2 regions of the Pantoea sp. UBA4549 genome follow, and region 2 is predicted to be linked to the other one. Evidence: predicted binding sites of a transcription regulator. Region 2 holds the regulator's gene; the other holds the start of a gene.
What was found. The regulator LexA, encoded in region 2, represses DNA repair genes until DNA is damaged. The targets are predictions, from matches to a motif close to TNCTGTATGTACATACAGNA.

Region 1: the regulator LexA is predicted to act here: its motif matches at 4,497-4,516, upstream of B3041_RS10835 (DNA translocase FtsK 4TM domain-containing protein).

Annotation. Positions count from the first base shown of each region.
Region 1 covers NZ_DGLH01000009.1:864,150-879,609, reverse strand. The annotation lists gene cydC (heme ABC transporter ATP-binding protein/permease CydC) at 1-566, opposite strand, end outside; gene cydD (heme ABC transporter permease/ATP-binding protein CydD) at 554-2,335, opposite strand; gene trxB (thioredoxin-disulfide reductase) at 2,479-3,444, opposite strand; gene lrp (leucine-responsive transcriptional regulator Lrp) at 3,964-4,458, shown strand; gene B3041_RS10835 (DNA translocase FtsK 4TM domain-containing protein) at 4,578-8,114, shown strand; gene lolA (outer membrane lipoprotein chaperone LolA) at 8,293-8,904, shown strand; gene B3041_RS10825 (replication-associated recombination protein A) at 8,912-10,258, shown strand; gene serS (serine--tRNA ligase) at 10,356-11,648, shown strand; gene B3041_RS10815 (hypothetical protein) at 11,824-11,952, opposite strand; gene B3041_RS10810 (MFS transporter) at 11,966-13,117, shown strand; gene pflA (pyruvate formate lyase 1-activating protein) at 13,160-13,900, opposite strand; gene pflB (formate C-acetyltransferase) at 14,048-15,460, opposite strand, start outside.
Region 2 covers NZ_DGLH01000001.1:2,548-18,007, forward strand. The annotation lists gene ubiC (chorismate lyase) at 12-527, shown strand; gene ubiA (4-hydroxybenzoate octaprenyltransferase) at 532-1,416, shown strand; gene plsB (glycerol-3-phosphate 1-O-acyltransferase PlsB) at 1,456-3,879, opposite strand; gene B3041_RS00030 (diacylglycerol kinase) at 4,007-4,375, shown strand; gene lexA (transcriptional repressor LexA) at 4,481-5,095, shown strand; gene dinF (MATE family efflux transporter DinF) at 5,225-6,547, shown strand; gene B3041_RS00045 (CsbD family protein) at 6,693-6,905, shown strand; gene zur (zinc uptake transcriptional repressor Zur) at 6,958-7,479, opposite strand; gene B3041_RS00055 (conjugal transfer protein TraF) at 7,865-9,130, shown strand; gene dusA (tRNA dihydrouridine(20/20a) synthase DusA) at 9,221-10,216, shown strand; gene pspG (envelope stress response protein PspG) at 10,404-10,661, shown strand; gene B3041_RS00070 (quinone oxidoreductase) at 10,843-11,826, opposite strand; gene dnaB (replicative DNA helicase) at 11,900-13,306, shown strand; gene B3041_RS00080 (Lrp/AsnC family transcriptional regulator) at 13,435-13,926, shown strand; gene B3041_RS00085 (YitT family protein) at 14,154-14,768, shown strand; gene B3041_RS00090 (amino acid aminotransferase) at 14,816-15,460, shown strand, end outside.

The DNA.
Region 1 (15,460 bases), on a different contig from region 2:
CCGGCAGTCTGACCAAAATAGCAGAACGCGGCGGGCAGTATCAGCAGGGTCAGCAGCATGCTGCCCCCTAAAATCAGCGCCAGGGGCAGGTTGAGCAGGGACAGACCGCCGGTTACAACGATAATAACCACCGCTGCACCGGCCAGAGGCGAAATAACGCGCAGATAGAGATGGTCGAGCGTATCAACATCGCTGACAAAGCGGTTCAGCAGCTCGCCGTGGCGAAAGCGCGACAGCTGCTCAGGCGCCAGTGCCATCAGGCGCCTGAAAGTATATACACGCAGATGCTGCAGCACCCGAAAGGTGGCATCATGACTGACAAGACGCTCAAAATAACGCGCTGCGGTACGTATAATCGCGGCACCGCGCACGCCTGCTGCCGGCAGCATATAGTTGAAGGTGTAGAGCCCGGCCATACCTGCCAGCGAGGAGGCAGCAAGAAACCAGCCGGAGAGCGTAAGCAGGCTCACACTGGCCAGCAGGGTAAAGATAGCCAGCGCGATCCCTAATCCCAGGCGCCAGGGATGCTGCCGGAACAGACGCAAAAAAGGCATTAATGAACGCACAGTGAATCCTCCTGCTGACGTTGCCGTATCATCTCCTGCAGCAGCCCGGGCTGAGTGCTGAGCTGCTGCCAGCTTCCCTGCTGTACCAGTGCACCCTGCTGCATAACCCACACCGCATCCCACTGCGCCAGATCGTGCAGCTGATGCGTGATCATCAGCGTCGTCTGCTGCCGTGCCGCCTGGTTAAGCGCCTGCATCACATGGTATTCACTGGTACTATCCAGACCTGAACCGGGCTCATCCAGCAGCAGCAGTTTTGCCGGCTTCAGCAGCGCACGGGCAACCGCAATCCGCTGTGCCTGACCGACGGAAAGTCCGACCCCATCATCGCCGGTCGGCGTATCCAGCCCCAGCGGGAGGCCAGCCAGAAAGTCGCTCACGCCTGCCTGTGCCAATACAGCCTGCAGCCTGCTCTCATCAGCGGATTGCTCCGGCATCAGGTTATCGCGCAGCGTTCCTGCGGGCAGCTGTGGGTTTTGCCCCACCCAGGCAAGTTGTCGCTGCCAGCTTGCACGCTCGATATAGCGCAGATCCACGCCGTTAGCCCGCAGCGTCCCCTGCCAGGGCAGGAAACCAAGCAGCGCATTCATCAGCACGGTTTTACCTGCGCCGCTTTCACCAACCAGTGCAACCCGGCAGCCTGCGTGCAAAGTGAAATTAAGCGGCTGCGTCAGCGCATGGCCGCTGGCACTCATCACCACCAGATTTTCTGCGGTCAGCGTCAGAGGGGCGTTTTCACACCATGGACGAACCGCCTCCGGTTGCGGAACGTCCGGCGACGCATGCAGGAACGTTTCCAGCGCATCTGCCGCGCCTGTCGCCTGCGCTTTAGCGTGATAAAAGGTGCCCAGATCGCGCAGCGGCTGGAAAAACTCCGGTGCAAGGATCAGCGCAAGAAAGCCGGCGAACAGCGTTACGCCGGCACCGTAATGACCGAAATCAAATTCGCCAAGGTAAGAGAAGCCAAAGTAGACGGCAACAACGGCAATGGCCAGCGAGGCAAAAAACTCCAGTACCGCTGAGGAGAGAAACGCGAGACGCAGCACTTCCATCGTCCGCTGACGAAAACTATCGGTGCTGGCAGCAATAGCCTTTTCTTCAGCCGCCGCACGGTGGAACAAACGCAGCGTTTCGCGCCCGCGCAGACGGTCGTAAAAATCACCGCTCAGCCGCGATAGCGCGAGAAAGTTACGCCGGCTGGCATCCGCTGCACCCATGCCAACCAGCGCCATAAACAGCGGGATCAGCGGTGCGGTAACCAGCAGAATCAACCCTGCAGCCCAGTTGACGGGAAATATGGCAATCAGAACCGCACAGGGAATAACCACTGCCAGCGTCATTTGTGGCAGATAGCGTGCATAGTAATCCTGCATTTGCTCAATCTGTTCAAGCAGCAGCGTTGACCAACTGCCCGCAGGTTTGCCCTGTATCCAGGCAGGCCCAAGCGCATCAAGACGATCAAGCAGTTGCCGCCGCAGCGCCCGCCGGATAGCAAGACCGGCGCGGAAGCCCGCCATCTCCCGTCCATAGTTAAAACCGGCGCGCAACAGAAAACAGAGCAGCAATAGCAGAAACTGAGCAACCAGCGCCGAACGGGGCTGATGAGACACGATTAGCTGGTACAGTAGCGTAGCCATCAGCCACGCCTGCGTAATAAGGATGATTGCGGAGGCAAAACCGCATAGTGCAGCCAGCCGCAGGGCATTTGCGCCAGAAGCTCGCTGCTGCCGTAACCAGCTCAGCACTGTCTGTTGCCGTGATCTGTTCATACTGTCGTCTGCTCTTCTGAATCAGGGCGAAACCCGGATAAAGTATCAGGTTATTGCGATCGGCAGCACTTTAGCACGCTGTATATAAAAAAGGCGACCTGAACAGGTCGCCTTCATATAATTATGATCAGATTATTAACAACTTACCGATCGTTTTTAACCAGACCATCCAGATAGCGCTCTGCATCCAGCGCAGCCATACAGCCGGTGCCGGCTGATGTAATCGCCTGACGATAGGTATGATCCATGACATCACCTGCGGCAAAGACGCCCGGAATACTGGTTTGGGTCGCGTTACCGTGCAGGCCGGACTGTACTTTAATGTAGCCATTCTCCAGTGCCAGCTGGCCCTCGAAAATGGCAGTGTTTGGGCTATGACCAATCGCCACAAACAGGCCTGCTACCTCAAGTGATTCTGCAGGCTCACCGTTAGTTGCCAGCAGCTTCACGCCCGTCACACCCATCTGGTCACCGGTCACTTCTTCCAGCGTACGATGCGTATGCAGCACAATATTGCCACTGCGCACTTTTTCCATCAGCCGGTCGATCAGAATCTTCTCTGCGCGGAAGGTGTCACGGCGGTGGATCAGGTGCACCTCAGCCGCGATGTTGGCAAGGTACAGCGCCTCTTCAACAGCAGTATTGCCTCCGCCGATTACCGCAACTTTCTGGTTGCGATAGAAAAATCCGTCGCAGGTTGCACAGGCAGAGACGCCCCGGCCCTTAAACGCCTCTTCAGAAGGCAGACCCAGATAGCGTGCCGATGCGCCCGTCGCAATAATCAGAGCGTCCGCCGTATATTCGCCGCTGTCACCGGTCAGGCGAAAAGGGCGCTGCTGCAGATCAACGGTATGAATATGATCGAACAGGATTTCAGTATTGAATTTTTCGGCATGCGCATGCATACGCTCCATCAGCGACGGCCCGGTCAGGTCGTGCGGGTCGCCTGGCCAGTTTTCAACTTCGGTGGTCGTCGTAAGCTGGCCGCCCTTTTCCAGACCGGTAACCAGCACCGGATTCAGGTTAGCGCGTGCCGCATAAACTGCAGCGGTATAACCGGCTGGGCCTGAGCCCAGGATAAGCAGTTTGCTGTGTTTGGCCGTACTCATGCATTCCTCAGTGTGTTTCTGACAACAGTGATTTTGATTGTAGGGAAATTAGGACAGCAAAAAAAGCTTTGCACCATTTTGTTAGCAATTGCTGCAAGCGGCGTAGACGATGAAACGTATCTTTGCTGCAGCGTTGCGCTAAAAGAGTGCATTCTGAGTAAATAAAGGACATCACTGCCCTGAAAATATCATTTAAAAACAGGGCTCCAGCACGGTATCTGGCATCTTGTACTGAATTTAGATGTTTTACTTTGACAATCGCCTGCGCATTTGCGAAAACATTGGAAGAAGCAGAGAGTCTCTGACGGTTCAGAATGGTAATTCATCACTGTTTTGCGCGGCGGCGTCAGAAAATCTCAGCCTGACATTGGTAATGACGCATGATGTGGACAGACAGCATGCGTCATACGGATGGTGCGTGACTGCACAGGCTTATGGTCTTCAATTCAGTAAGGCTCTGAAATACGCATTTTTCAGGGTGTGGCAGGCATAGGGAAGGAATTAAGAGAGACAATAATAATGGTAGACAATAAAAAGCGCCCCGGAAAAGATCTGGATCGTATCGACAGAAATATCCTGAATGAACTGCAAAAAGATGGCCGTATCTCCAATGTTGAGCTTTCCAAGCGCGTAGGCCTTTCGCCAACGCCATGCCTTGAGCGTGTTCGCCGTCTGGAGCGACAGGGCTTTATCCTGGGCTACACCGCGCAGCTCAACCCCCACTATCTTGATGCATCCCTGCTGGTGTTTGTTGAGATTACTCTGAATCGCGGTGCCCCTGACGTGTTTGAGCAATTTAACGCCGCAGTGCAAAAACTTGAGGAAACTCAAGAGTGTCACCTCGTTTCCGGTGACTTTGACTATCTGCTGAAAACCCGCGTGCCTGATATGTCTGCCTATCGCAAACTGCTGGGAGAAACCTTGCTGCGCCTGCCAGGCGTAAACGACACCCGTACCTATGTCGTGATGGAAGAGGTTAAACAGAGTAACCGGCTGGTCATTAAAACCCGCTAACGCAGGGAAGGTGCAAAGCGTGCAGGATTTAGGTACACTCCTGTGAATTCATACAGGACCAGCGTCGGGCTCTTCCGGCGCTGTTGCCTTCTTATTTTACAGGCACCTGGAGAGTTCTCTTGAGCCAGGAATACACAGAAGATAAAGATGTTTCGTTACAACCGCTGAGCAGTGGACGTCGTCTGCTCGAGGCGTTGCTCATCCTTGTAGCCCTGTTCGCCATCTATCTGATGGTGTCACTGGTGAGTTTTAACCCTTCCGATCCCAGCTGGTCTCAGACCGCATGGCATGAACCTATCCATAATATCGGGGGTAGCGTTGGCGCCTGGCTGGCAGATACTTTGCTGTTTATCTTCGGCGTGATGGCTTATGCCATTCCACCCGTTATCCTGGGCCTGTGCTGGATCACTTTTCGTCAGCGCGATCGGCAGGATTATATCGACTATTTTGCCGTTGGATTACGTCTGATAGGCGTGCTGGCGCTGGTGGTGACTACCTGTGGCCTGGCAGCACTGAATGTGGATGATATCTGGTACTTCGCCTCAGGCGGTGTTATCGGCAGTCTGGTCAGCAATGCTATGGCACCGTGGCTTCATGGAGCAACCGGCACGCTGACGCTGCTCTGTATCTGGGCTGCAGGTATCACACTCTATACTGGCTGGTCATGGCTCGCTATCGCTGAAAAAATCGGGAGCGTGGTAATGGGCGTGCTGACGTTCGCCAGTAACCGCTCTCGTCATGACGATCGCTGGGAAGAAGAGGAGTATGATGAGGACGCGGATGTTCCAGCGCGTCCGGCTGTAGCGCTTCAGGCTGCTGACGAAGAGGACGTGCTGCTGGCTGCGCCGCGAACGCCTGCGCCCGCGCCTGCACTTGCTGCTGAGCTGGCCAGTGAACCCCTGCTGGCCAAAGCGTCCAGCGCAACCGCTGCAGCACTGTCTGCAGTGAGTGAAGCTGCCCGGCAGGCACCGCCCGCTTCGGCTCCTGTAGCAGAACCTGTACTGGCGGTTGAGCCAGCGGCTACACAGGCTGCGGTGCCGCAACCGGTCGCATCTCAACCGGTTGTTGCAGCTACGCCAGCATCGCAGACGCCACCCCTCTATCATTTTGAACTGCCGGAAGAGCCTGTCGCGTCACCTGCTGTACAGGATGAAGATGGCCCGCGCATGGGCGACTGGCAAAGTGCCGATCGCTTTTCTGCTGTTGCCCCTGCATTTACGGCCGCTGCGGCCACAGGTGCTGCCACTGCTGCCGTACAGCGTGCGGAAGAGTCGCTGTCGCCTGTTTTTGACATTGTGCCTGAGCGCGATCGTAACCCGCAGGTAAAGCAGGGTATTGGTCCGGAGCTGCCGCGACCCAACAAAGTTAAACTGCCGACCCGACGTGAACTTGCCTCTTATGGGATTAAACTGCCTTCACAGCGTATGGCAGAAGAGAAAGCGCGTGAAGAAGCAGAGCAGCAGCAGCCGGATGTGAGTGCCACGCTGCATCAGCCGCAGTATGAAGAAGACGCTGCGCTTCAGGAAGCGCAGTTGCGTGATGCATTTCAGTCACAGCAGCAGCAGCGCTATGGTGAAAGCTGGGAGTCGCATACTGAAGAGGATGATCAGGAGGCGCAGCATCAGGCGCAGCTGGCAAGCCAGTTTGCGGCACAGCAGCAGCAGCGCTATAGCGCGCCACAGGAAGAAAAAGCGCCGGTGTTTAATCTGGATACCTCGGCTGCTTTTGACTTCTCACCCATGAAAGATCTGGTTGATGATACGCCGAGCGAACCGCTGTTTACTATCGCGGCCACGCCGGAACCTGAAGCGCAGTGGCAGCAGCCAGCCGTACCGGCAGCAGAACCTGTGGCGCCGCGGCAGCAGCCAGCCGTACCAGCAGCGGAACCCGCTATTCAGTGGCAGCAGCCAGCTGTACCGGCAGCGGAACCGGCGGTGCAGCAGCAGCCAGTTGCACCGGCAGCGGAACCAGCGGTTCAATGGCAGCAGCCCGCCGTGCCGGTAGCGGAACCGGCTGTGCCCGCACAACCCGTTCCACCGCCTTCATACAGTGAAGCGGGCAGCACAGGATTTGCAGCAGAGCCAGAGCCTGCAGTCGCACCGGCTACTCCGGCGCAGGATAGTCTGTTTCACCCTTTCCTGGTGCGTCATGAACGACCACTGGAGAAACCTTCGACGCCGCTTCCGGTACTTGAGCTGCTGACAGCTCCGCCGGAAGAAGAAGAGCCCGTGGATATGTTTGCGCTGGAACAGACGGCGCGTCTGGTAGAAGCACGCCTGGCGGACTATCGGGTAAAAGCTGAAGTGGTAGGGATCTCTCCGGGCCCGGTGATCACCCGTTTTGAACTCGACCTGGCTCCGGGCGTTAAAGCAGCAAGGATCTCTAACCTCTCCCGCGATCTGGCGCGTTCGCTGTCAGCCGTGGCGGTGCGCGTGGTGGAGGTCATCCCCGGTAAACCTTATGTCGGGCTTGAGCTGCCGAACAAACATCGCCAGACAGTCTATCTGCGTGAAGTGCTGGATTGCGACAAATTCCGCGATAACCCCTCTCCTCTGTCAGTGGTGCTGGGTAAAGATATTTCCGGACAGCCTGTTGTTGCCGATCTGGCAAAAATGCCACACCTGCTGGTAGCCGGTACCACCGGTTCCGGTAAGTCGGTTGGCGTTAACACCATGATCATCAGCATGCTCTATAAAGCGACACCGGAAGAAGTGCGCTTTATTATGATCGACCCGAAAATGCTTGAGCTGTCAGTTTATGAAGGGATCCCACATCTGCTTACCGAGGTGGTAACCGACATGAAAGACGCGGCTAACGCGCTGCGCTGGAGCGTGGTAGAGATGGAGCGTCGCTACAAACTGATGTCTGCACTGGGCGTACGTAACCTTGCCGGTTATAACGAAAAAATCGAGCAGGCTGCGGCGATGGGCCGTCCGATTCCGGATCCGTTCTGGAAGCCGGGAGACAGCATGGACATGACACCGCCCGTGCTGGAGAAACTGCCTTACATCGTGGTGCTGGTAGATGAATTTGCCGACCTGATGATGGCCGTGGGTAAAAAGGTAGAAGAGCTGATAGCGCGCCTGGCGCAAAAAGCGCGTGCTGCCGGTATTCACCTGGTGCTGGCAACTCAGCGTCCGTCGGTTGACGTTATTACCGGTCTGATTAAAGCCAACATTCCTACCCGTATCGCTTTTACGGTATCAAGTAAAATTGACTCGCGTACTATTCTCGATCAGGGCGGCGCAGAGTCGCTGCTGGGAATGGGTGATATGCTCTACATGCCGCCTAACTCTTCGATGCCGGTACGCGTGCATGGCGCATTCGTGCGCGATCAGGAAGTTCATGCTGTTGTGCAGGACTGGAAAGCGCGCGGACGCCCGCAGTATATTGACAGCATCACAGCGGGTGAGGAGAGCGAAGGCGGCGCAGGGGGTATGGATGGTGATGAAGAGCTCGATCCGCTATTCGATCAGGCTGTCTCCTTTGTGGTTGAGAAACGTCGTGCCTCTATCTCTGGCGTGCAGCGTCAGTTCCGCATCGGCTACAACCGTGCGGCACGTATCATTGAGCAGATGGAAGCACAGGGTATTGTTTCTGAGCCGGGCCATAACGGTAACCGCGAGGTGCTTTCACCGCCACCACATGAAATGTAACGCCGGCTGACAGCACTATTTTCCTCATGGGCCAGTTATTAACTGGCCCATTGTTTATCTGTTGCGCAATCTCCATATCTTTGGGACCTTTCGGCTTTTTCTTCTGTCGAAGAGACAATACGGCAACTACGTTTAATAGCAGTGAGTATCAGGAACAGTGAATAAGGAATCGAATCAGATGAAATTACGCGTTATTGCCTGTGGCCTGCTGGCCGGTTTTGTTTCAGCATCTGCACTGGCAGATGCCTCTGGCGATCTGCAGCAGCGCCTGAACAAAGTAAACAGCTTCCATGCCAGTTTTAGTCAGAAAGTGACCGACGGCAGCGGCGCTAATGTTCAGGATGGTGAAGGGGAGTTATGGGTTAAGCGTCCCAGCCTGTTTAACTGGCATATGACGGCACCAGATGAGAGCGTTATTGTTTCTGACGGTAAAAACCTGTGGTTCTATAACCCGTTTGTCGAACAGGCCAGCGTCAGCCTGTTGCAGAATGCCACCAGCAATACGCCCTTTATGCTTATCGCGCGCAATCAGCCCAGCGACTGGCAGCAGTACAATATCAAACAGCAGGGGGACAGCTTTGAGCTGACGCCAAAAAACAGCGACGGCAATCTGAAGCAGTTCACCATCAACGTCTCATCATCGGGCACCATCAATCAGTTCAGCGCGATTGAGCAGGATGGCCAGCGCAGCAGCTACCAGCTGAAGAGCCAGAAAAATGGTGCCATCAGTCCCGATAAATTTACCTTTACGCCACCAAAAGGGGTAACGGTAGACGACCAGCGTCAGTGAGGTTGAGTTGAGTAATCTCTCTCTGGATTTTGCCCCTTCAAATGCGTTTAAACCGCTGGCCGCCAGAATGCGGCCCGCCACGCTTCAGCAGTATATCGGCCAGCAGCATCTGCTGGCCCCGGGTAAACCGCTGCCGCGGGCGATTGAAGCCGGACAGCTGCACTCAATGATCCTGTGGGGCCCGCCGGGCACCGGAAAAACCACGCTGGCGGAGATCATCGCGCACTACGGCAACGCTGATGTGGAACGCATTTCAGCGGTGACGTCCGGCGTAAAGGATATTCGTGAAGCGATTGAACGTGCCCGGCAAAACCGCCATGCCGGCCGGCGTACTATCCTGTTTGTGGATGAGGTCCATCGCTTTAACAAAAGCCAGCAGGATGCTTTTCTACCGCACATTGAAGACGGCACCATTACGTTTATTGGCGCGACTACGGAAAATCCTTCGTTTGAACTCAATTCTGCGCTGCTGTCGCGCGCGCGCGTTTATCTGCTCAAATCACTGACCACAGAAGATATTGAGCAGGTGCTGACGCAGGCGATGGAGGATAACACCCGTGGTTATGGCGACAGCGACATTGTGCTGCCTGATGCCACTCGCCGGATGATCGCCGAACTGGTAAGCGGTGATGCACGCCGGGCGCTTAATACGCTGGAAATGATGGCGGATATGGCAGATGTTAACGCAGAGGGTAAACGGGAGCTGACGCCGCAGTTGCTCACTGAAGTCGCCGGCGAGCGCGCGGCGCGCTTTGATAATCAGGGCGATCGCTTTTACGATCTTATCTCGGCGCTGCACAAATCGGTGCGCGGCTCTGCGCCCGACGCGGCGCTCTACTGGTATGCCAGAATCATAACCGCAGGCGGGGATCCGCTCTACGTCGCACGGCGCCTGCTGGCTATCGCCTCGGAAGATGTCGGCAATGCCGATCCGCGTGCAATGCAGGTAGCCATCTCAGCCTGGGACTGCTTTACGCGCGTCGGGCCGGCAGAAGGCGAGCGCGCGATTGCGCAGGCGATTGTCTATCTGGCGTGTGCGCCGAAAAGCAACGCAGTGTACACGGCTTTCAAAGCGGCGCTGCGCGATGCGCGCGAGCATCCAGACTATGATGTGCCGGACCATCTGCGTAATGCGCCGACAAAACTGATGAAAGAGATGGGGCTGGGCAAAAGCTATCGCTATGCGCATGACGAGCCCAACGCTTATGCGGCCGGCGAAGTCTTTTTTCCGCCGGAAATGCGCGACGTCCGTTATTACCATCCTGTGCCGCGCGGACTGGAAGGGAAGATCGGTGAAAAACTCGCCTGGCTGGCTGAGCAGGATCAAAATAGCCCGATAAAACGCTACCGCTGATAAACGCGTTACGGTAAGGTGAGCAAGGAATTCATTGCATTCCAGTGGGATGCAACCCCTCTTTTTTTCAATTAACCATTTATTACACAGGATAAGCATGCTCGATCCCAATCTGCTGCGTAACGAGCCAGACGCAGTCGCAGAAAAACTGGCACGCCGGGGATTTAAACTGGATGTGGATACGCTGCGCTCCTTAGAAGAGCGTCGTAAAGTACTGCAGGTAGAGACAGAAAATCTGCAGGCTGAGCGTAATGCCCGATCCAAATCCATCGGTCAGGCAAAAGCCCGTGGGGAAGATATCGAGCCGCTGCGTCAGGAAGTGAATACGCTGAGTGAACGTCTGGATGCGGCTAAAGCTGAACTGGATGTGCTGCAAAATGCGATCCGCGATTTTGCGCTGGCGCTGCCAAACCTCCCGGCTGATGACGTTCCTCTGGGTAAAGATGACAGTGAGAACCTGGAAATCAGTCGCTGGGGGGAGCCGCGCCAGTTTGACTTCCCGGTTAAAGATCACGTGGAGCTGGGTGAATCGGTCAGGGGGCTGGATTTTGCCGCCGCCGTTAAACTGACCGGTTCCCGCTTTATCGTAATGCAGGGGCAGATTGCCCGCCTGCATCGCGCCCTGAGTCAGTTTATGATCGATCTGCACACGCAGGAGCACGGCTACCTGGAAACCTATGTGCCGTATCTGGTTAACCACGATACGCTGTATGGCACCGGGCAGCTGCCAAAATTTGGCGAAGACCTGTTTCACACCAAACCGCTGGGTGAAGAGGCGGGCAGCAGTAACTATGCGCTGATCCCTACCGCTGAAGTGCCGCTGACTAATCTGGTGCGTGATGAAATCGTCGAAGAAGAGAGTCTGCCAATCAGGCTGACGGCGCATACGCCATGTTTCCGCTCTGAGGCAGGTTCGTACGGGCGTGATACGCGCGGGCTGATCCGTATGCACCAGTTCGACAAAGTTGAGATGGTGCAGATCGTTGCGCCGGAAACCTCTATGGATGCACTTGAAGCGCTGACCGGACATGCGGAGAAAGTGCTGCAACTGCTTAATCTTCCCTACCGTAAAGTGCTGCTCTGCACCGGTGATATGGGCTTTGGCGCAGTGAAAACCTACGATCTCGAAGTCTGGCTGCCGGCGCAGGATACCTACCGTGAAATCTCCTCCTGCTCCAACATGTGGGATTTCCAGGCGCGTCGTATGCAGGCACGCTGCCGCAGCAAAAGTGATAAAAAGCCGCGCCTGCTGCATACGCTGAACGGATCGGGACTGGCGGTAGGTCGTACGCTGGTTGCAGTACTGGAAAACTATCAGCAGGCCGATGGCCGGATTGCCGTTCCGGACGTGCTGCGTCCTTATATGGGCGGTCTGGAGTATATTGGCTGATCGTACCCTGATTAAAGAACCCGGCGCTGGCCGGGTTTTTTTATGGGCAATATCGTTCGCAGCAATGCCTTTTCCCTGCAAAGTTATCACAAATAAACGTTATCGAAGAACGCCGGCAGTTAAGCGCTAAAAATCTGTAAATTCATAGTGATAGATTTTAATCCGGCTTTGTTTATTATGCTTCTAACCGCCTGAAGATAAAAAAAATAAATTGTTCAGCAGCAAATTGTGCGGTGCCTTTTTTCTCTTCGTTGACTTTCCGTTTTCCAGTGGCAAACTGCGCGCAATTCTCGCTTCTTTCCATTGGTTTTATCCTTATGCTTACCTGGTCGCGCCCCGTCCTGCTGCTGCTCTGCGGCTTAATGCTGATGACGGTTTCTATCGCTGTGCTTAATACGCTGGTGCCGCTCTGGCTTGCTCATGAGCAGCTGCCTACCTGGCAGGTAGGCATGGCGAGTTCCGCCTATTACACCGGCAATCTGGCGGGCACGCTGCTGGCTGGCTGGCTGATTGCGCGCTACGGTTTTAATCGCTGCTTCTATTTTGCCAGCGTGCTGTTTGCTCTGGCGACGATGGGAATGGTACTGCTGGAAGGGTTCTCCAGCTGGACGCTGCTGCGCTTCAGCGCTGGCGTAGGCTGTGCGCTGATCTGGGTGGTAGTGGAAAGCGCGCTGCTCTGCAGCGGTACGGTGCGTAACCGCGGTCAGCTGCTGGCTGCCTATATGATTGTCTATTATCTCGGTACGGTGGCCGGGCAGCTGCTGGTCAGCAGCGTCTCCACTGAACTGCTGCACGTTATCCCCTGGGTGACGGCGCTGATTGTCTGCGCGATACTGCCACTGCTTTTTGTACAGGTGAGTATGGTAGCGGAGAGCGAAGAGGCCTCCACCACCCGCATCTGGAGCATGCTGCGCCGCCGCAGTTCACGCCTCGGGATCAACGGCTGCATTATTTCCGGCATTGTACTGGGATCACTCTATGGTCTGATGCCGCTCTATCTGTCGCATCGCGGTATGAGCGATGCTTCAGTAGGCTACTGGATGGCGCTGCTGGTGAGTTCCGGTATTATCGGACAGTGGCCTGTCGGGCGTCTGGCCGATCGCTTTGGCCGTCTGATGGTCCTGCGCGTGCAGGTGTTTGTTGTGATCCTCGGCGCCATGGCGATGCTGGGTGATACGGCAATGGCGCCGGCGCTGTTTGTGCTCGGGCTGGCAGGCTTTACGCTCTACCCGGTTGCCATGTCATGGGCCTGTGAGACCGTTGCACACCACGAACTGGTGGCGATGAATCAGGCGCTGCTGTTCAGTTATACCGTAGGCAGCCTGGTGGGACCGGCAATGACCTCAATGCTGATGCAGCATTACTCTGACCAGCTGCTGTTTGTAATGATCGCTGCGGTGGCGCTGGTCTATCTGGTCATGCTGCTGCGCAAAGCCGATCATCATGCGACGCCGGTGGCGCACGCCTGACAGGTTCAAACATCAGAGAGAGCATGCCGCTCTCTCTGGTTTTTAATACATGACGTTGTGGCCGTAGCCCGCCAGAATTCCTTTGATGCGCTCCATCGTCTCTTTTGCTGGCGGCCTGACGCCCTCCAGCTGATACGTTTCCCCCATAGCCTGCCATTTATGCTTGCCCAGCTCGTGATAGGGAAGCAGCTCTATTTTTTCCACATTCTGCATCTCCGCAGTAAACCGGCCGAGCCGGTGCACGGAGTCATCGTCATCTGAATAGCCCGGCACCACCACATAGCGGATCCAGGTGCGTTTATTGATTTTCTGCAGATAGCGGGCAAAATCGAGCGTGCGATGATTAGAAACGCCGGCCAGAATTTCATGGATCTCATCATTAATCTGTTTCAGATCCAGCATCACCAGGTCGGTTACTTCCAGCAGCTCATCGATTACCGGCTCATAGCGCCGCACAAAACCGTTGGTATCGAGGCAGGTGTGAATGCCCGCCTGTTTACAGGCGCGGAACCAGTCACGCACAAACTCCGCCTGCAGGATCGCCTCGCCGCCGGAGGCAGTTACCCCTCCGCCGGACGCCGTTATAAAATGACGGTAGGCAAGCACATCCTGCATCAGCTCATCAACCGTCACCGTTTTGCCGCCGTGGGTATCCCATGTGTCGCGGTTATGGCAGTAGAGACAGCGCATCAGGCAGCCCTGGAAAAATGTGATGAAACGAATGCCGGGACCGTCAACGGTTCCGCAGGATTCAATAGAGTGAATACGACCGACAGCAGACATAGCGATGGTTCTCCGGATTAGCCTGTTTCAGGCAACGCAATCTTTGTTGCGCTCAGCAGGGAAGTCAGTTTTGCCAGCGTGCCCGCGTCAGCACGCTGCCAAAACGGACTCTGAAACAGGGCCCCTGTCAGGGAGCCCTGTTTATCATCAGAGTGAGGCAGTAAAGGTGCGGGTGATTACATCCTGCTGCTGCTCACGGGTCAGCGAATTGAAGCGCACTGCATAACCCGAAACGCGTATGGTGAGCTGCGGATAATTTTCCGGATGCGCCATCGCGTCCAGCAGCATATCGCGATTCATGACGTTGACATTCAGATGCTGGCCGCCTTCCAGGTCCGCTTCATGATGGAAATAACCATCCATCAGGCCCGCAAGGTTTGATTTCCGCACCTCATCATCTTTGCCGAGCGCATTGGGCACGATGGAGAAGGTGTAGGAGATGCCATCTTTTGCATAGGCAAACGGCAATTTAGCCACTGAGGTCAGCGAGGCTACGGCCCCTTTCTGATCGCGTCCGTGCATCGGATTGGCACCCGGGCCGAACGGCGCACCGGCGCGGCGACCATCCGGAGTATTACCGGTCTTTTTGCCATATACCACGTTTGAGGTAATGGTCAGCACGGACTGGGTTGGTACGGCGTTGCGATAGGTCCGGAGCTGCTGAATCTTTTTCATAAAGCGTTCAACCAGATCGCAGGCCAGATCGTCGACGCGCGGGTCATTATTACCGAACTGCGGATAATCGCCCTCAATGTCAAAGTCGGTGGCCAGCCCGTCAGCATCACGTATGGGTTTCACCCGGGCATACTTGATGGCAGAGAGAGAGTCCGCTGCCACTGAGAGCCCGGCAATCCCGCATGCCATGGTGCGATAAACGTCGCGATCGTGCAGTGCCATCAGCGCAGCTTCATAGCTATATTTATCGTGCATATAGTGGATGATGTTCAGCGCGGTGACATACTGCTGCGCCAGCCAGTCCATAAAGTGATCCATGCGTGCCATGACTGTCTCAAAGTCGAGCACTTCATCGGTAATAGGCGCCTCTTTTGGCCCGACCTGCATTTTGAGTTTTTCATCCATCCCGCCATTGATGGCGTACAGCAGCGTTTTGGCCAAGTTGGCACGCGCGCCGAAGAACTGCATCTGTTTGCCGACAATCATCGGACTGACGCAGCAGGCGATAGCGTAGTCGTCATTATCAAAGTCAGGACGCATCAGGTCATCATTTTCATACTGCAGTGACGAGGTATCGATGGAGACTTTAGCCGCATATTTTTTAAAGTTGAGCGGCAGCTTTTCGGACCAGAGAATGGTCATGTTAGGCTCAGGGGAGGGGCCCATGGTGTAGAGCGTATTCAGGAAGCGGAACGTGGTTTTAGTCACCAGCGTGCGTCCGTCGACGCCCATTCCGGCGAGTGATTCTGTCGCCCAGATAGGATCGCCTGAGAACAGCTCGTCATATTCCGGCGTGCGCAGGAAACGCACCATGCGCAGTTTCATGACCAGATGGTCAATCAGCTCCTGCGCCTGCTCTTCAGTGAGCCTGCCAGCCTGCATATC
Region 2 (15,460 bases):
GAGATCGCCTGATGTCGCACGATGCGCTGCGCCAGTTATATGCCCTGCAGTGGCTATCCGCCTCCATCCCGCTGCCAGCACCCTTGCTCGACTGGCTGCTGGAAGAAGATTCCATGACGCGCCGTTTTGAGCAGCACTGCGGGCAGGTTACCGTTGAACCTCTCCGTGAAGGCTTTGTCAGCGCAGCGGAAGTGGCAGCGGAAGCTGCTTTTCTGCCGGATGATACGCGCTTCTGGCTGCGCGAAATCGTGCTGTGCGGCGACGGTGAGCCGTGGCTGCTGGGGCGCACCGTGGTGCCGGAAAGTACGCTGCAGGGACCGGAGCAGATGCTGCAGCAGCTTGGCACACGTCCACTGGGGCGCTATCTTTTTGCCTCTTCCGCGCTGAGCCGTGACTTTATTCATCCCGGCCAGGCCGGCGATCTCTGGGGACGGCGTTCGCGTCTGCGCCTGTCGGACAAGCCCCTTCTGTTAACTGAACTTTTTTTACCGGCATCGCCGCTTTACCGCGCGCTGCAGCAAGGATGAAACCGTGCAAAAATCATTAACTGCAAGCAAATGGCAGGCTTACAGCCGCCTGATGCGCATCGACAAACCTATCGGCACGCTGCTGCTGATGTGGCCTACGCTCTGGGCGCTGTGGCTGGCTGGCATGGCGGTGCCGCCGCTTCCGGTGCTGATCGTATTTGTGCTCGGCGTGATTGTGATGCGCGCTGCGGGCTGCGTCATCAACGATTACGCCGATCGAAACGTGGATGGCCACGTCAAACGCACCGCTGGCCGGCCGCTGGCGAGCGGGGCGGTTTCAGAGAAAGAGGCAAAGCTGCTGTTTGCTGCTCTGGGCCTGCTGGCATTTATGCTGGTGCTGACCATGAATCGCATGACCATCCTGCTCTCTTTTGGCGGGCTGGCGCTGGCGTGGGTCTATCCCTTTATGAAGCGCTATACCCATCTGCCGCAGGTGGTGCTCGGCGCAGCTTTTGGCTGGGCGATTCCGATGGGGTGGGCCGCCGTAAGTGAGTCCTTACCTTTAGTCTGCTGGCTGGTGTTCTTCGCCAACATCTGCTGGACGGTGGCCTACGATACGCAGTACGCCATGGTGGATCGCGATGACGATCTGAAAATAGGCGTCAAATCCACGGCGATTCTGTTTGGTCGTTTTGACAAGCTGATTATTGGCCTGCTGCAGCTGGCTGCGCTGGGGCTGATGGCGCTGGTGGGAAGCATACTGAATCTGAACGGGGCCTTCTACTGGTCACTGCTGGCTGCCGGCGCGCTGTTTGTCTATCAGCAGAGCCTGATCGCCCGGCGCGAACGTGACGCCTGCTTTCAGGCGTTTCTGAACAATAACTACGTGGGGCTGGTGCTGTTTGCGGGTGTGCTGCTGAATACGCAGCCGTTTCTGGCGCTGTTCTGAACCGGCAGGGACGCATAAGAGCGTCCCTGCCTGCCTGCCTTACTCGTGTGCGACCGCACTTTCAATTGTCAGACGCACATCGCTGGTGACCAGCTCCGCCAGCATCTGCCACATCACGTGCGTGCGCTCCGCATCGGCATCACCGGAGTCGCTGATATAACGCTCATCGCGCAGCGTCAGCACCAGCGTGGTAAACACCGCTTTATCAAAGAACTCCGGAGCATTGATACCGTGCAGCACTGACAGACGCTGCGCCAGCGTACGACTCTCTTTCTCCAGCGTGCCACGGTTAATCGTGGGTTTGGCGCTGAGAATGGCAAAGGTGATCGCAAAGCGCTGCAGCGTTTCACGAATACCGGCCGCCAGCAGCTGCAGCGTGCGGTAGCGCGCGGCGCTCAGCTTAATCTGCCCGTCCAGCTGCGTCACCAGACCCTGCCGCGCCATCTCCGCACACAGCGCATTAAGCAGCGCCGGCAGTTCAGCACTTTCCCAGCGCAGGAACAGCTCACTTTTCAGCATCGGATAGACCAGACTCACCTGACGCAGAAGCTCGGCTTCACTGATTTCGCGGTGCTGCTGCACAATCGCCGCAATCAGCGACGGCATCACCAGCATATGCTGAATGTTATTGCGGTAGTAGGTCATCAGCACGGCCTGCTCGCGCGGCAGAATAATAATATCGCCGATGCTGTCCTGCTCGGTTTCGAACTTGTTCATGCCCATCGCGTGATCCAGCAGCGCTTCGGCGCTCAGATCGGGCACCGTGGCTTCCGGTGAATAGGGCACGTTGCGCAGCAGCTGCGTGTAACACTCCAGCTGCTCCGTCAGCTGCTCACGCGTCAGTGAGCGCTGACGCGACGCCAGCAGCGCGGTCACACACAGGTTCATGGCGTTGGCCGCACCCGCTTCGTTAATACGTACCATCAGGCTGGCAGCGATATCGTTCACCGCTGGCGTCATCCACGCGGGGCGCTGCGGATCGATAGGGTCAATCGCCTCGCGCCACTCAGGAATATGCTTGTTCAGATAGTTAACCAGCGGCAGCGGTTCACCAAAGTTAACGTAGCCCTGACCAAGATTGCGCAACTTACGCAGGCCGCGCACCATCTGCACAAAGCCCTCTTTCTCTTTCGCCGCGCCGCGCAGCTCTTTGGCGTAAGTCCCCACTTCCATTACATGCTCATAGCCGATGTAAATCGGGACAAAGGTGATCGGGCGGCTGCCGCCGCGCAGCAGCGCCTGCAGCGTCATGGAGAGCGTGCCGGTTTTGGGATCGAGCAGGCGACCGGTGCGCGAGCGCCCGCCCTCAACAAAGTACTCAACCGAGTAGCCACGGCTGAACAGCTCGCCCAGATATTCGCGGAATACGGTGGAGTAGAGTTTATTGCCCTTGAAAGTACGGCGAATAAAGAAGGCCCCCAGCCGGCGGAAAATCGGTCCGGCTGGCCAGAAGTTGAGATTGATACCGGCAGCGATGTGCGGCGGCACCAGTCCCTGATGATAAAGCACGTAGGAGAGCAGCAGGTAATCCATATGGCTGCGGTGGCAGGGCACATAGACTATTTCATGGCCATCCTGCGCCAGCTGACGCACGCGCTCGCCGCCGTTTACGTTAATGCCCTGATAGAGCCGGCTCCAGAGCCAGCCCATGATGCGGTCGGTGACGCGGATCGCCTCGTACGAGAAGTCCGCCGCGATCTCTTCCATCATCTCAACGGCGTTTTGCTGCGCTTTTTCATGCGAAATCTTTTTGCTGCGCGCTTCATCCTCAACGGCTTTTTCAATCGCTTTCGACTGCAGCAGTTTGTTGAACAGATCCTGACGGGCAGGCAGGCTGGGTCCTACCGCAGCCAGACGCTGACGGGCAAAATGAATACGCGCCACGCGTGCCAGTTTCTGCGCAATCGACTTATCCGTGCCGTGTTCGGTCGCCATCTGGCGCAGCGAGACGGTAGAAGAGAAGCGGACAAAGCTGTCGCGGCCGTGCCAGAGAATGGCAAAAAACTTCTGCACGCCATTCAGTACGCGCAGATGCGGCGTGGGCTCACCCTGAATTTCACGGCCCGGTGCCCGGCCAAACATCACCGCCACCGGCAGCATCTGGACATCCAGCTGCGGATTATTACGGTGCAGATCCAGATAGTCGTGAAACAGTTTCACTGACTCCGGATTCGCCACGTAATAAGGGAAGACGCGCGGGCCGTCATGGATAAACACATGGCGCGGCAGCAGCGTACCGTCAATCTCCAGCGGCGCCAGCGGATCGGGCAGATCAAGCCGCAGACACTGATTGCGCAATGTAAGCAGGTCCGCCTTTGAATCATAAGGCAAAACATACATCACGGGACGGGTGGGATCGATACCGTGCTCCGAAACCGGATCGGTCGGTATGACCTTACTTTTTACCAAAATAGAGAGTGGTAAATTCAATAATTTGTAATAGAGTTTACGCCAACCTGACATAGACAACTTGAAGCCTCTTGTTAGCAAAGCGCGGCAAGCATACCAGAAAGTGCAGCGAAGATCTGTGGCTGTGCCATCGTACGCTGCGCACTCATTGACGCCAAAATTACTCAAGGGTTCCCTATCCATGGCAAATAACGTTACCGGCCTGCTGCGCATTATCAAAGCCGCAGGCTACTCCTGGCAGGGTATACGCGCAGCGTGGCAACATGAGGCGGCTTTTCGTCAGGAGGCGATCGCGGCGGCGATCGCGGTGGTCATCGCCTGCTGGCTGGATGTGGACGCGGTGACGCGCGTGCTGCTGATTGGCTCGGTGATGCTGGTGGTGGTGGTAGAGATCCTGAACAGCGCGATTGAAGCGGTGGTCGACAGAATTGGTCAGGAGCGTCACCCGCTGGCGGGGCGCGCCAAAGATATGGGCTCTGCCGCCGTGCTGCTGACCATTCTGCTTGCGCTGTTTGTCTGGATTTCGCTGCTCTGGCCGCACGCGCATTAAGGCCTGAAGTACCGATATATCGCTGATTTTTGCCGCAGCTGCGGTTTTCATTTCGCCAATACCTGTATATACTCACAGCGACTGTATAAACAACCAGGGGGCGGGATGAAAGCGTTAACCAGCAGGCAGCAGCAGGTCTATGACCTGATTCGCGACCATATTAATTCAACCGGCATGCCACCAACGCGTGCTGAAATTGCTTCACAGCTGGGCTTCCGCTCACCCAATGCGGCTGAAGAGCACCTGAAAGCGCTGGCGCGTAAAGGGGTCATTGAGATTGTCTCTGGCGCCTCACGCGGCATTCGCTTGCTGATGGAAGAAGAGACAAGCGGCGGATTGCCGTTAATCGGACGTGTGGCTGCCGGCGAGCCGCTGCTGGCTCAGGAGCACATCGAGACCCATTATCAGGTCGATGCTAACCTGTTTAAGCCGAGCGCTGATTTTCTGCTGCGCGTCAGCGGAATGTCGATGAAAGATATCGGGATTATGGATGGCGATCTGCTTGCCGTACATAAAACCCAGGATGTGCGTAACGGCCAGGTCGTGGTAGCGCGCATCGATGATGAAGTCACCGTAAAACGCTGGAAAAAGCAGGGTGCTATCGTGCATCTGCTGCCAGAAAACAGCGATTTTCAGCCTATCGAAGTGGATACGCGCCAGCAGTCACTGACCGTTGAAGGTCTGGCTGTGGGTATTGTCCGCACCGGTGAATGGCTGTAATACCTGGTTAGTCCCCCTGCTGCGGTCTGTGCCTGCACAGACCGCAGTCTGCTATATTACCCCTCTGCTTCCAACCGTGACGCCGTGCAGCTGCATGAAGCGCGTTGCCCGCATTAACAGGACTGGCTGATGCCGCTGTTTACCTCTTCTGACCGCACGCTCTGGCGGCTGGCGCTGCCAATGATCCTCTCTAACATCAGCGTACCGCTGCTGGGCATTGTGGATACGGCTATCATTGGTCACCTCGACAGCCCGGTTTATCTCGGCGGCGTGGCCGTGGGCGCAACCGCCACCAGCTTTGTCTTTATGCTGCTGCTGTTTCTGCGCATGAGCACCACCGGTCTGACGGCACAGGCATTTGGCGCCCGGGATACACCTGCGCTGGCGCGTGCGCTGATCCAGCCGATGCTGATTGCGCTGACAGCAGGCGTGCTGTTCATTGCATTACGTACCCCGGTCAGCGAGCTGGCGGCCGCGCTGATGGGCGGCAGCGAGGCGGTGCAGCAGCAGGCGCAAACCTTTATCGCTATCCGCTGGCTCAGTGCGCCTGCCACACTGGCAAATCTGGTGATCCTGGGCTGGCTGCTTGGCGTACAGTATGCGCGTGCACCAATGGTGCTGCTCATCACCGGTAACGTTGTGAATATCCTGCTTGATTTGCTGTTTGTTCTGCAGTGGCACTGGGGCGTGGCGGGTGCCGCTGCGGCCACCGCCGTCGCGGATTATGTGACGCTGGCGGCAGGGCTGTGGATGGTGGCACGTGTGCTGGCGCTGCGCGGCATATCATTTTCACTGCTCAAAGCCAGCTGGCGCGGCGACACCGCGCGCCTGTTCCGTCTTAACCGCGACATCATGCTGCGTTCGCTGCTGCTGCAGCTCTGCTTTGCCTCGCTGACGCTGCTGGGCGCGCGGCTCGGCCCTGAGGTGGTCGCGGTCAATGCGGTATTACTGATGTTTCTGACCTTTACCGCCTATGCGCTGGATGGCTTTGCCTACGCGGTGGAAGCCTGCTCCGGTGAGGCCACCGGCGCAGGCGATCGCAGCCGGCTGCGGCTGATCTGGTATGCCGCCTGCCGGCAGGCGGGCATCGTGGCGCTGCTGTTTGCGGTGATTTACGCCGTCTGCGGCCCGGCAATTATCGCGCTGCTGACCTCTATTGAATCGCTGCGCGAAGCGGCCGACCGCTACCTTATCTGGCAGGTGATCCTGCCGCTGGCTGGCGTCTGGTGCTATCTGCTGGACGGTATGTTTATCGGGGCCACACGCGGCCGCGATATGCGCAACAGCATGCTGCTGGCGGCGCTGGGCTATGCACTGACGCTGCTGACGCTGCCGTGGCTCGGGAACCATGGCTTATGGCTGGCTATTACCGTATTCCTCGCGTTAAGAGGCATTACCCTGGGACTGATATGGCGCTATCACTGGCGGCGCGACAGCTGGTTCAGCGTGTAATGTCATCGGGTTAACCGGCAGCGCATAAAACTGGCGAATTGTGCTGCGACGGTTAACCTTAATAGGACAGATCGCAGGTCAGGCGGCGGTTCAGCCCCCGCTGTGGGGGCGTTCCGTCTGGCTCAGCAAACTGTGGAGACGCGTAATGAACAGAGATGAAGCAAGCGGCAGCTGGAAACAGTTCAAAGGAAAATGCAAAGAGCAGTGGGGCAAGCTGACTGATGATGACCTGAGCGTGATTGAAGGCAGGCGCGACCAGCTGATTGGCAAAATTCAGGAGCGCTATGGCTATGCGAGAGCAGAAGCGGAGCGCGAAGTGAACGAATGGGAAAGCCGGCACAACGATCGTCGCGACTAGCGCTACCCCGGTTCAGAACATACCCCCCGCTCGCAGGCCTTCAGGCGTGCACTCAGCCCTTTTTACCGCGTTTTTTACTCATGGCTTCATGATCGTGCGCGCAGCTGGCGTGCTGGGTACAGGCAGCAATTTCAGCGCAGTTTTCGCACAGGCCGTGCGCTTCAATCACCGTATGGCGCAGGCTGAAGTTCGCCTGGTCAGCCAGTCCCGCAATGATTTTTTCCACGCCGTGTGCCTGTTGTTCACTCACGGCGGCACAGCTGTCGCAGACCAGCATAACAGAACTGTGGGCCGGCTCATTAACGTGATGACAGACCACATAGCTGTTGTTGGACTCCACGCGGTGGATAAATCCCTGTTCCAGCAAAAAGTCGAGGGCACGGTAAATCGTGGGCGGCTTCGCCTGAGGTTCACTCATACGCAGCTGATCCAGCAGATCGTAGGCGCTGACAGAACCTTTCTGCTCAGCCATCAGGCGCAGTACTTCGGCACGCTGCGGCGTAAGACGCACGCCGCGATCGAGACAGAGCGCCTCAACCTGGGTCAGCAGCTGCGCTGGGGTAAGAGTTGACATAATGTTCTCCGGCTTACAGGTGATGTTATTTTATCACACTCCATCCGCCCATGCTGTTTTTGCCTGCTCTGGCCTAAGCGTGCTGTCGATCACACATATCCGGCAATTTTAAGAGTGTTTTACGCGCTATTTTTGCTTTGCAAGTGACCAGATTCCCGATATGGTTCAGGCAGGCTAAAGTTATCACTGGCCTTATAAGAGCAATAATTCGCCTGAGTGGCTAAAAAAAGCGCAGAGTGGCGCATTCGTGTCCAATTCTGCGAACAGCAGTGCTTATCCCTTTCAGTTCACAGCAATGAAGCGTTAGCCGCCATTCAGAATAGCGGTTAACACCATTATTTCGCCTACGCGACACTCAATAATTTTTTAAGGTGATAGCAGCCTCATGACGACAACACGCTTTACGCTGGCCCGGGTGGCTTATTTTGCTGGTTTAAACGCGCTGCTGGCTTCCTCTTCAGCGCTGGCCGCGGGAACCTGGTATGATGCGCGCAATGATGCGATGGGCGGAACCGGTGTCGCTTCGTCGCACTGGAGTTCTGCCGTGCTGGCTAACCCGGCGCTGATGACGCGCGCCCAGCCGGAAGAGAATGCCGGCATCATTTTTCCCTCTGCCGGATTACAGGTGACGGATAAAGACAAGCTGGTCGATCGTATTGATGACATCACCGATACGGTTGATCGCTATCGCGACGTAATTGATAACATCAACGAGAGTCTCATCTCGGATCCGTTTGCTGCCATCAATGCCGTGCCGCAGCTGCGTGCCGCAGCCGGCGATATGGCCGACCAGCTGCGCAGGCTTAAAGGTAATAAAGCGGATGCGACCGCAGGCGTTGCAGTGGCCGTTACGGTTCCGAATGAGACGCTGCCGTTTGCCTTTATCACCAAAGCGTATGGTACCGCCCATATTCGTGCCAACGTGGTTCAGAGCGATATCGATTATCTGGACAGTCTGGCAAACGGCGCGTTTCCGCAGCCGGGCGATCAGGATAACCTGCGCTCCAGCGCGAACGGACTGGCAGCGCTGGTCACCGATTATGGTATTGCCATGGCGCATGAGTTTACGGTTGCCGGTCACCCGGTCTCGCTGGGTGTTACGCCTAAGCTGCAGAAGACCTGGCTCTATAACTACAGCGCCAGCGTCTATAACTACGATAAAAACGATCTTAAAAACGGGCGCTATCGCAGTTCAGACACCGGCTTTAACGTTGATGCCGGTCTCGCCACCCCATTTGCTGAAAACTGGACGTTTGGTCTGACCGGCCAGAACCTGATCTCACGCGATCTGGATACCAAAGTTGTTAATGGCTATCGCGATACCTATCAAATCCGTCCGCTGGTAACGACCGGCCTCGCGTGGGAGCGCGGACCGGTTACCCTGACCGGCGATGTGGATCTCACGGAAACCAAACGCTTTAAGTCGCAGGAGAGCAGCCAGTATGCGGGCGCAGGCGCGGAATATCGCATGCTCGACTGGCTGGCCCTGCGCGCAGGCTACCGGGCCGATCTGAAATCAAACGACGTTAACGTGGTTACTGCCGGTCTTGGTCTGTCGCCGTTTAACAATGCGGTGCATCTGGATCTGGCGGGCTCCGCCGGTAAAGATCGTACCTGGGGTGCGATGGTACAGCTCGGCTTTAACTTCTGACGGGTCTGTCACGGGCGGCTGTGTCGTCCGTGACGGCTGTGGTATCATTGCGCAGTTTCTCATCATTTAACTCCGGATCTACTGCGCTTCATGACTGATAACTTCTCTTCGCAACGCTTTTCCATCGCGCCGATGCTCGACTGGACCGATCGTCACTGCCGCTATTTTCATCGCAAGCTTACCGGCGATACGCTGCTCTATACCGAGATGGTGACGACCGGCGCGATTATTCATGGCAAAGGGGATTACCTTGCCTACAGCGAAGAGGAGCACCCGGTTGCTCTGCAGCTGGGCGGCAGCGATCCGGCGGCGCTGGCGCAGTGCGCCAGACTGGCTGAAGCGCGCGGTTACGATCAGATCAACCTGAACGTGGGCTGTCCTTCCGACCGCGTACAGAACGGTCGCTTTGGTGCCTGCCTGATGGCGGATGCGAACCTGGTGGCCGACTGTATTAAAGCGATGCGCGATGTGGTCTCTATTCCGGTCACGGTAAAAACCCGCATCGGTATCGACGAGCAGGAGAGCTATGCGTTTCTGTGCGACTTTACCGGCACCGTGGCAGAGCGGGGCGGCTGCGACACCTTTATCATTCACGCACGCAAAGCCTGGCTCTCAGGGCTGAGCCCGAAAGAGAACCGGGAGATCCCGCCGCTGGACTACCCGCGCGTTTATCAGTTAAAGCGCGATTTTCCGGCGCTGACCATCGCCATCAACGGCGGTGTGAAAACGCTGGAGGAGGCAAAGTCGCACCTGATGCATGTAGATGGCGTAATGATGGGCCGCGAAGCGTATCAAAATCCCTCTATACTGGCACAGGTCGATCGCACGCTGTTTGACCGCACAGCGCCGGCAGTGGATCTGGTGGCGGTGGTGCGTTCAATGTATCCCTATATTGAAGCGGAACTTGCGCAGGGCACCTATCTGGGACACGTTACCCGGCATATGCTGGGCCTGTTCCAGGGGATCCCCGGCGCGCGCCAGTGGCGACGTTATCTGAGCGAAAATGCGCATAAACCGGGCGCGGATGTGCGCGTGCTGGAAGCCGCGCTGGCGCTGGTGGCCGATCGCATCCCGCAGGAAGCGTAATCCGCGTTCTCTGAAAACCGCAGCAGAGATGGTGCGGTTTTATTTTGCCTGAAATCTGGTTTTTTTCACCACGTTTACTGAAGCACTCTGAATAAACCCAATTTAATCAATTGGTTATAAAATGGCTATTCTGGCATGAAAATTGTATCTGTCAGAAGAGTTCTGACAGAGGAGGCTAAACGTGGAAATGGTATTTGTGCTCGGGTTTTTTTTAATGCTGCTGCTGACCGGCGTTTCTCTGCTGGGGGTGATTGCGGCTTTAGCCGTTGCCACCGCGCTGATGTTTTTAACCGGCCTGTTTGCGTTTGTCATAAAACTGTTACCCTGGCTGCTGCTGGCCGTGGTCGCTGTCTGGCTTTGGCGCCACTTTACGACGCCAGGTGGCAACGCCCGACTGAACCGGCTTAAAAGAAAAATCAGCCGAATGGAGCGACGCGGCTGGTAATAAATGCGGCTCAGATCACAGCGCTGAATGCTGCTGGCATCAGATAAGCATTAAACATATTTTTTACTTATATTTTCTGCCACTATACGAATACAGATTCAGTACCGCTGTCCCTACACCAGCGCGAACGAAAAAAAAGAATCAGGGGCTTCCTTCAGGAAGCCCTCTTTTTTTGGCTGAATCAGGGTAATAGCAGGCTGGAGCCCTGCGTCGCACGACTCTCCAGACTCTGATGCGCGCGCACGGCATCACGCAGCGGGAATTTCTGCTGTTCCGGTACGTTCACCTGAATGGCGCGACTGGCTATCAGCGAAAAGAGTTCACTGCTTGCCTGCTCCAGCTCCTCACGGTTTGTGATATAGCCAAACAGCGACGGGCGGGTAACAAACAGAGAGCCTTTTTTGTTGAGAATACCCAAATCCACGCCGGTTACCGGGCCGGAAGCGTTGCCAAAGCTCACCAGCAGCCCGTGGCGCTGCAACGAATCCAGCGACGCTTCCCAGGTATCTTTACCGACAGAGTCATACACTACGGCCACCTTTCTTCCCTGCGTCAGTTCGCTGACACGCTGCGCAATATCCTCTTCGCGATAGTTAATGGTGGCCCATGCGCCGGCCGCTTTAGCCGTCTGCGCTTTCTCTGCGGAACCCACCGTGCCGATAAGATGTGCGCCCAGCGCTTTGGCCCACTGACAGGCAATCAGGCCCACGCCGCCTGCGGCAGCATGAAACAGAAACGTTTCATCTGCTTTCACTTTCCAGGTCTGACGCAGCAGATACTGGACCGTCAGCCCTTTGAGAAATGAGGCGGCCGCCGTTTCAAAAGAGATACTTTCCGGCAGCAGCGCCAGCCGCTCCTCCGCAACGTTGTGTATTTCGCTGTAAGCGCCCAGGACGGCCTGACAGTAAACCACCCGATCGCCAGGCTGAAAACGCGTAACCGCCGCGCCCACTTTGCTCACCACGCCAGCCGCTTCGGTGCCGAGTCCGGAAGGAAAATCTGAAACCGGATAGAGCCCGCTGCGCACATAGGTGTCGATATAGTTAATGCCTATCGCCCGGTTTTCCACCTGCACCTCATGCTCAGCCGGATCGGCAGGATCAAAATCAACCCACTGCAAAACCTCCGGGCCACCGTGCTGACTGAACTGAATACGCTTTGCCATGCTGACTCCTGTGAATGTTCATCCGGGGGCGGTATACTTGCGCGTCCCTTTCACGATCGGTAATGCATTCACTATGGCAGGAAATAAACCCACCAACAAATCGAACGAACCCCGCGATCGGCAGCTGGAAGGCGTAAAAATGCCGCCGCACTCCATAGAAGCGGAGCAGTCGGTGCTGGGTGGGTTGATGCTGGACAACGAGCGCTGGGACAACGTCTCTGAGCGCGTTGTTGCAGACGATTTTTTTAACCGCTCGCACCGCATGATTTTCGCTGAGATGCAGCGGCTGCTGGAGCTGGGCCAGCCTATTGACCTGATTACCCTGTCAGAGTCGCTGGAAACGCGCGGCGAGCTGGAGATGGCGGGCGGCTTTGCCTATCTGGCCGAATTAGCAAAAAATACGCCAAGCGCGGCGAACATTGGCGCTTATGCAGATATCGTGCGTGAACGTGCAGTGGTGCGTGAGATGATCGCGGTGGCCAATCAGATTGCCGATGCCGGTTACGATCCGCAGGGCCGGAGCAGTGAAGACCTGCTCGACTTTGCCGAATCCAACGTCTTTAAAATTGCCGAGCAGCGCGCGAATAAAGATGATGGCCCGCAGAACATTGAGCAGATCCTTGAAGCCACTGTTTCCCGGATAGAAGCGCTGGTCTCCACGCCGCATGACGGCGTAACCGGCGTAGATACAGGCTATCAGGATCTGAACAAAAAAACGGCCGGTCTGCAGGGGTCCGATCTGATTATCGTGGCCGCGCGTCCTTCCATGGGTAAAACCACGTTCGCCATGAACCTGTGCGAAAATGCGGCGATGCTGAATGAGAAGCCGGTGCTGATCTTCAGTCTGGAGATGCCCAGCGAGCAGCTGATGATGCGTATGCTGGCGTCACTGTCGCGCGTGGATCAGACGCGTATTCGTACCGGTCAGCTGGAAGATGAGGACTGGGCGCGCATCTCCGCCACAATGGGTATTCTGCTGGAGAAGAAAAACATCTTTATTGATGACTCTTCCGGCCTGACGCCAACCGAAGTTCGCTCGCGTGCCCGCCGCGTGTTCCGCGAGAATGGCGGTCTGAGCATGATCATGATCGATTACCTGCAGCTGATGCGCGTGCCGTCGCACTCCGAGAACCGTACGCTGGAGATCGCAGAAATCTCGCGCTCCCTGAAAGCTCTGGCTAAAGAGCTGAATGTGCCGGTCGTGGCGCTGTCGCAGCTAAACCGTTCACTGGAGCAGCGCGCAGATAAACGTCCGGTTAACTCCGATCTGCGTGAGTCCGGCTCGATCGAGCAGGATGCTGACCTGATCATGTTTATTTACCGCGATGAGGTGTATCACGAGAACAGCGATCTGAAAGGCATTGCTGAGATCATCATCGGTAAACAGCGTAACGGGCCAATCGGCACCGTGCGTCTTACTTTCAACGGCCAGTGGTCGCGTTTTGACAACTACGCCGGCCCGCAATACGACGACGAATAAGCCTTTACCTGCCTGTGCATGCACGTTTTGTGCATGCATCTCACGTCATCAGAAAATAGTGTTGGACAAGCTTGCCTGCTATCAGGTTATCTGTGCCAAAGCGAACGGGATAACGCTGTGGGATCAGAATGACGCAGGTAGACGATTACGATCTTAAGATATTGACGCTATTACAATCTAATGGCCGCCTCACCAATCAGGAGCTGAGCGATCTGGTGGGTCTGTCCGCATCACAGTGCTCACGCCGCCGTATTAATCTTGAACAGGCGAATTTAATTCTCGGCTATCACGCCCGGCTGTCGCCCGATGCGGTAGGCCTCGGCATGGTGGGGCTGATTGAAGTGCGGCTGAAAAACCATACGCCCGATTATGAAGATAATTTTTTGCAGATGGTTGAAGCAGAACCTGCCATTGTTGACGCGTTTAAAACCACCGGAGACGCTGACTATCTGCTGAAAGTGGCGGTAGCCGATCTCGCCTCGCTGAGTGCGCTGATCAGCCAGCTGGTGGCGGGTCATCAGAGCGTGTCGCACGTGAAAACGGCGGTGGTGCTCAACCGGCTGAAAGAGAATGGCCTGATGATGAAGCCTGCGCACAAAGCGCGCCATAAAGGTGCATAATGCGCCATAAAAGTGCATCAGATTGCTTTCTATGCTTACTTCTCGCGAAAAATACCGAATTTGTGCATGAATCAACGGTTTTATTTTGACTGATGCATAAAAACACGCAATAAAGCGCCTTAGATATCAATGGGATAATCGCTGGCACCCTCCGGCTGAGCAGCAGCAATGCCGGAGTGGTGCGTTTTTTGCAAATGTATCGCTTTTATTTGCACAGAGATCTCCCGATGGACAATATCGCTCAGCCAGTGGCAGCTCCTCATTCCCGTATTGAAGATGCGCTGGCTATCGTGCTGGGAACGCTGATGGTCTCATTTGGCGTTATGCTGCTGAAACAGGCGGGCGCGCTGACCGGCGGAACAGCCGGTATCGCCTTCTTAATCAGCTACCTTTCGTCATCCTCTTTCGGTGCCGCCTTTTTTGTCATCAATCTGCCGTTTTACTGGCTGGCTATACGCCGTATGGGGTGGGAATTTACCTGCAAAACCTTTGGCGCCGTCGCGCTGGTCTCCCTGTTTACCCAGCTGCATCCGCTGTTTGTCCACTTTTCGGCATTAAATCCTTTTTATGCGACACTGTTCGGTAACGTGGTCATGGGGATCGGGTTTATAGTGTTGTTTCGCCACAAAGCCAGCCTGGGCGGGATCAATATTCTGGCGCTCTGGTTACAGGATCGCACCGGGTTGCGTGCCGGGAAGCTACAGATGATGGTCGATACCTGCGTGGTCGGCGCCTCGCTGTTTGTTGTACCGCCACCAATGCTGCTGGCCTCTGTTGCGGGCGCGGCGATCCTTAACCTTATCATTGCAATGAACCATCGTCCCGGCCGCTATCAGGTATAAAAGCGCCGTCTTACGCTTACTAACGCATTTTTATGGAGATCTGCACCGTGTTTCAAAACGTTGATGCCTACGCCGGCGATCCGATTCTGTCGCTGATGGAAACCTATAAACAAGATCCGCGCGCGCATAAGGTGAATCTCAGTATCGGCCTGTTCTACAACGAAGCGGGCATTGTTCCGCAGCTGCAGGCCGTTGCGGCAGCAGAAGAGCGTCTGCAGGCGCAGCCGCATCAGGCATCACTTTATTTGCCGATGGAAGGTTTAGGTCCTTATCGCAACGCGATTGCGCCGCTGCTGTTTGGTCACGACCACCCGGTGCTGAAGGCGGGACGCATCGCCTCTATTCAAACGCTGGGGGGATCCGGTGCGCTGAAAGTAGGGGCTGATTTCCTCAAGCGCTATTTTCCGCACTCTGAGGTCTGGGTCAGCGACCCGACCTGGGAAAATCACGTAGCGATTTTTAACGGCGCGGGTTTCGCGGTAAATAGTTATCCCTGGTATGACGCTGAGACCAACGGCGTTAAGTTTGACGCGTTTATCAGCTGCCTGAAATCGCTGCCGAAGCACACCATTGTGCTGCTGCATCCCTGCTGTCACAACCCGACCGGTGCCGATCTCACTGATGCCCAGTGGGATGAGACCACCGCCGTGCTGAAAGCGCAGGAGCTGATCCCGTTCCTCGATATCGCCTAT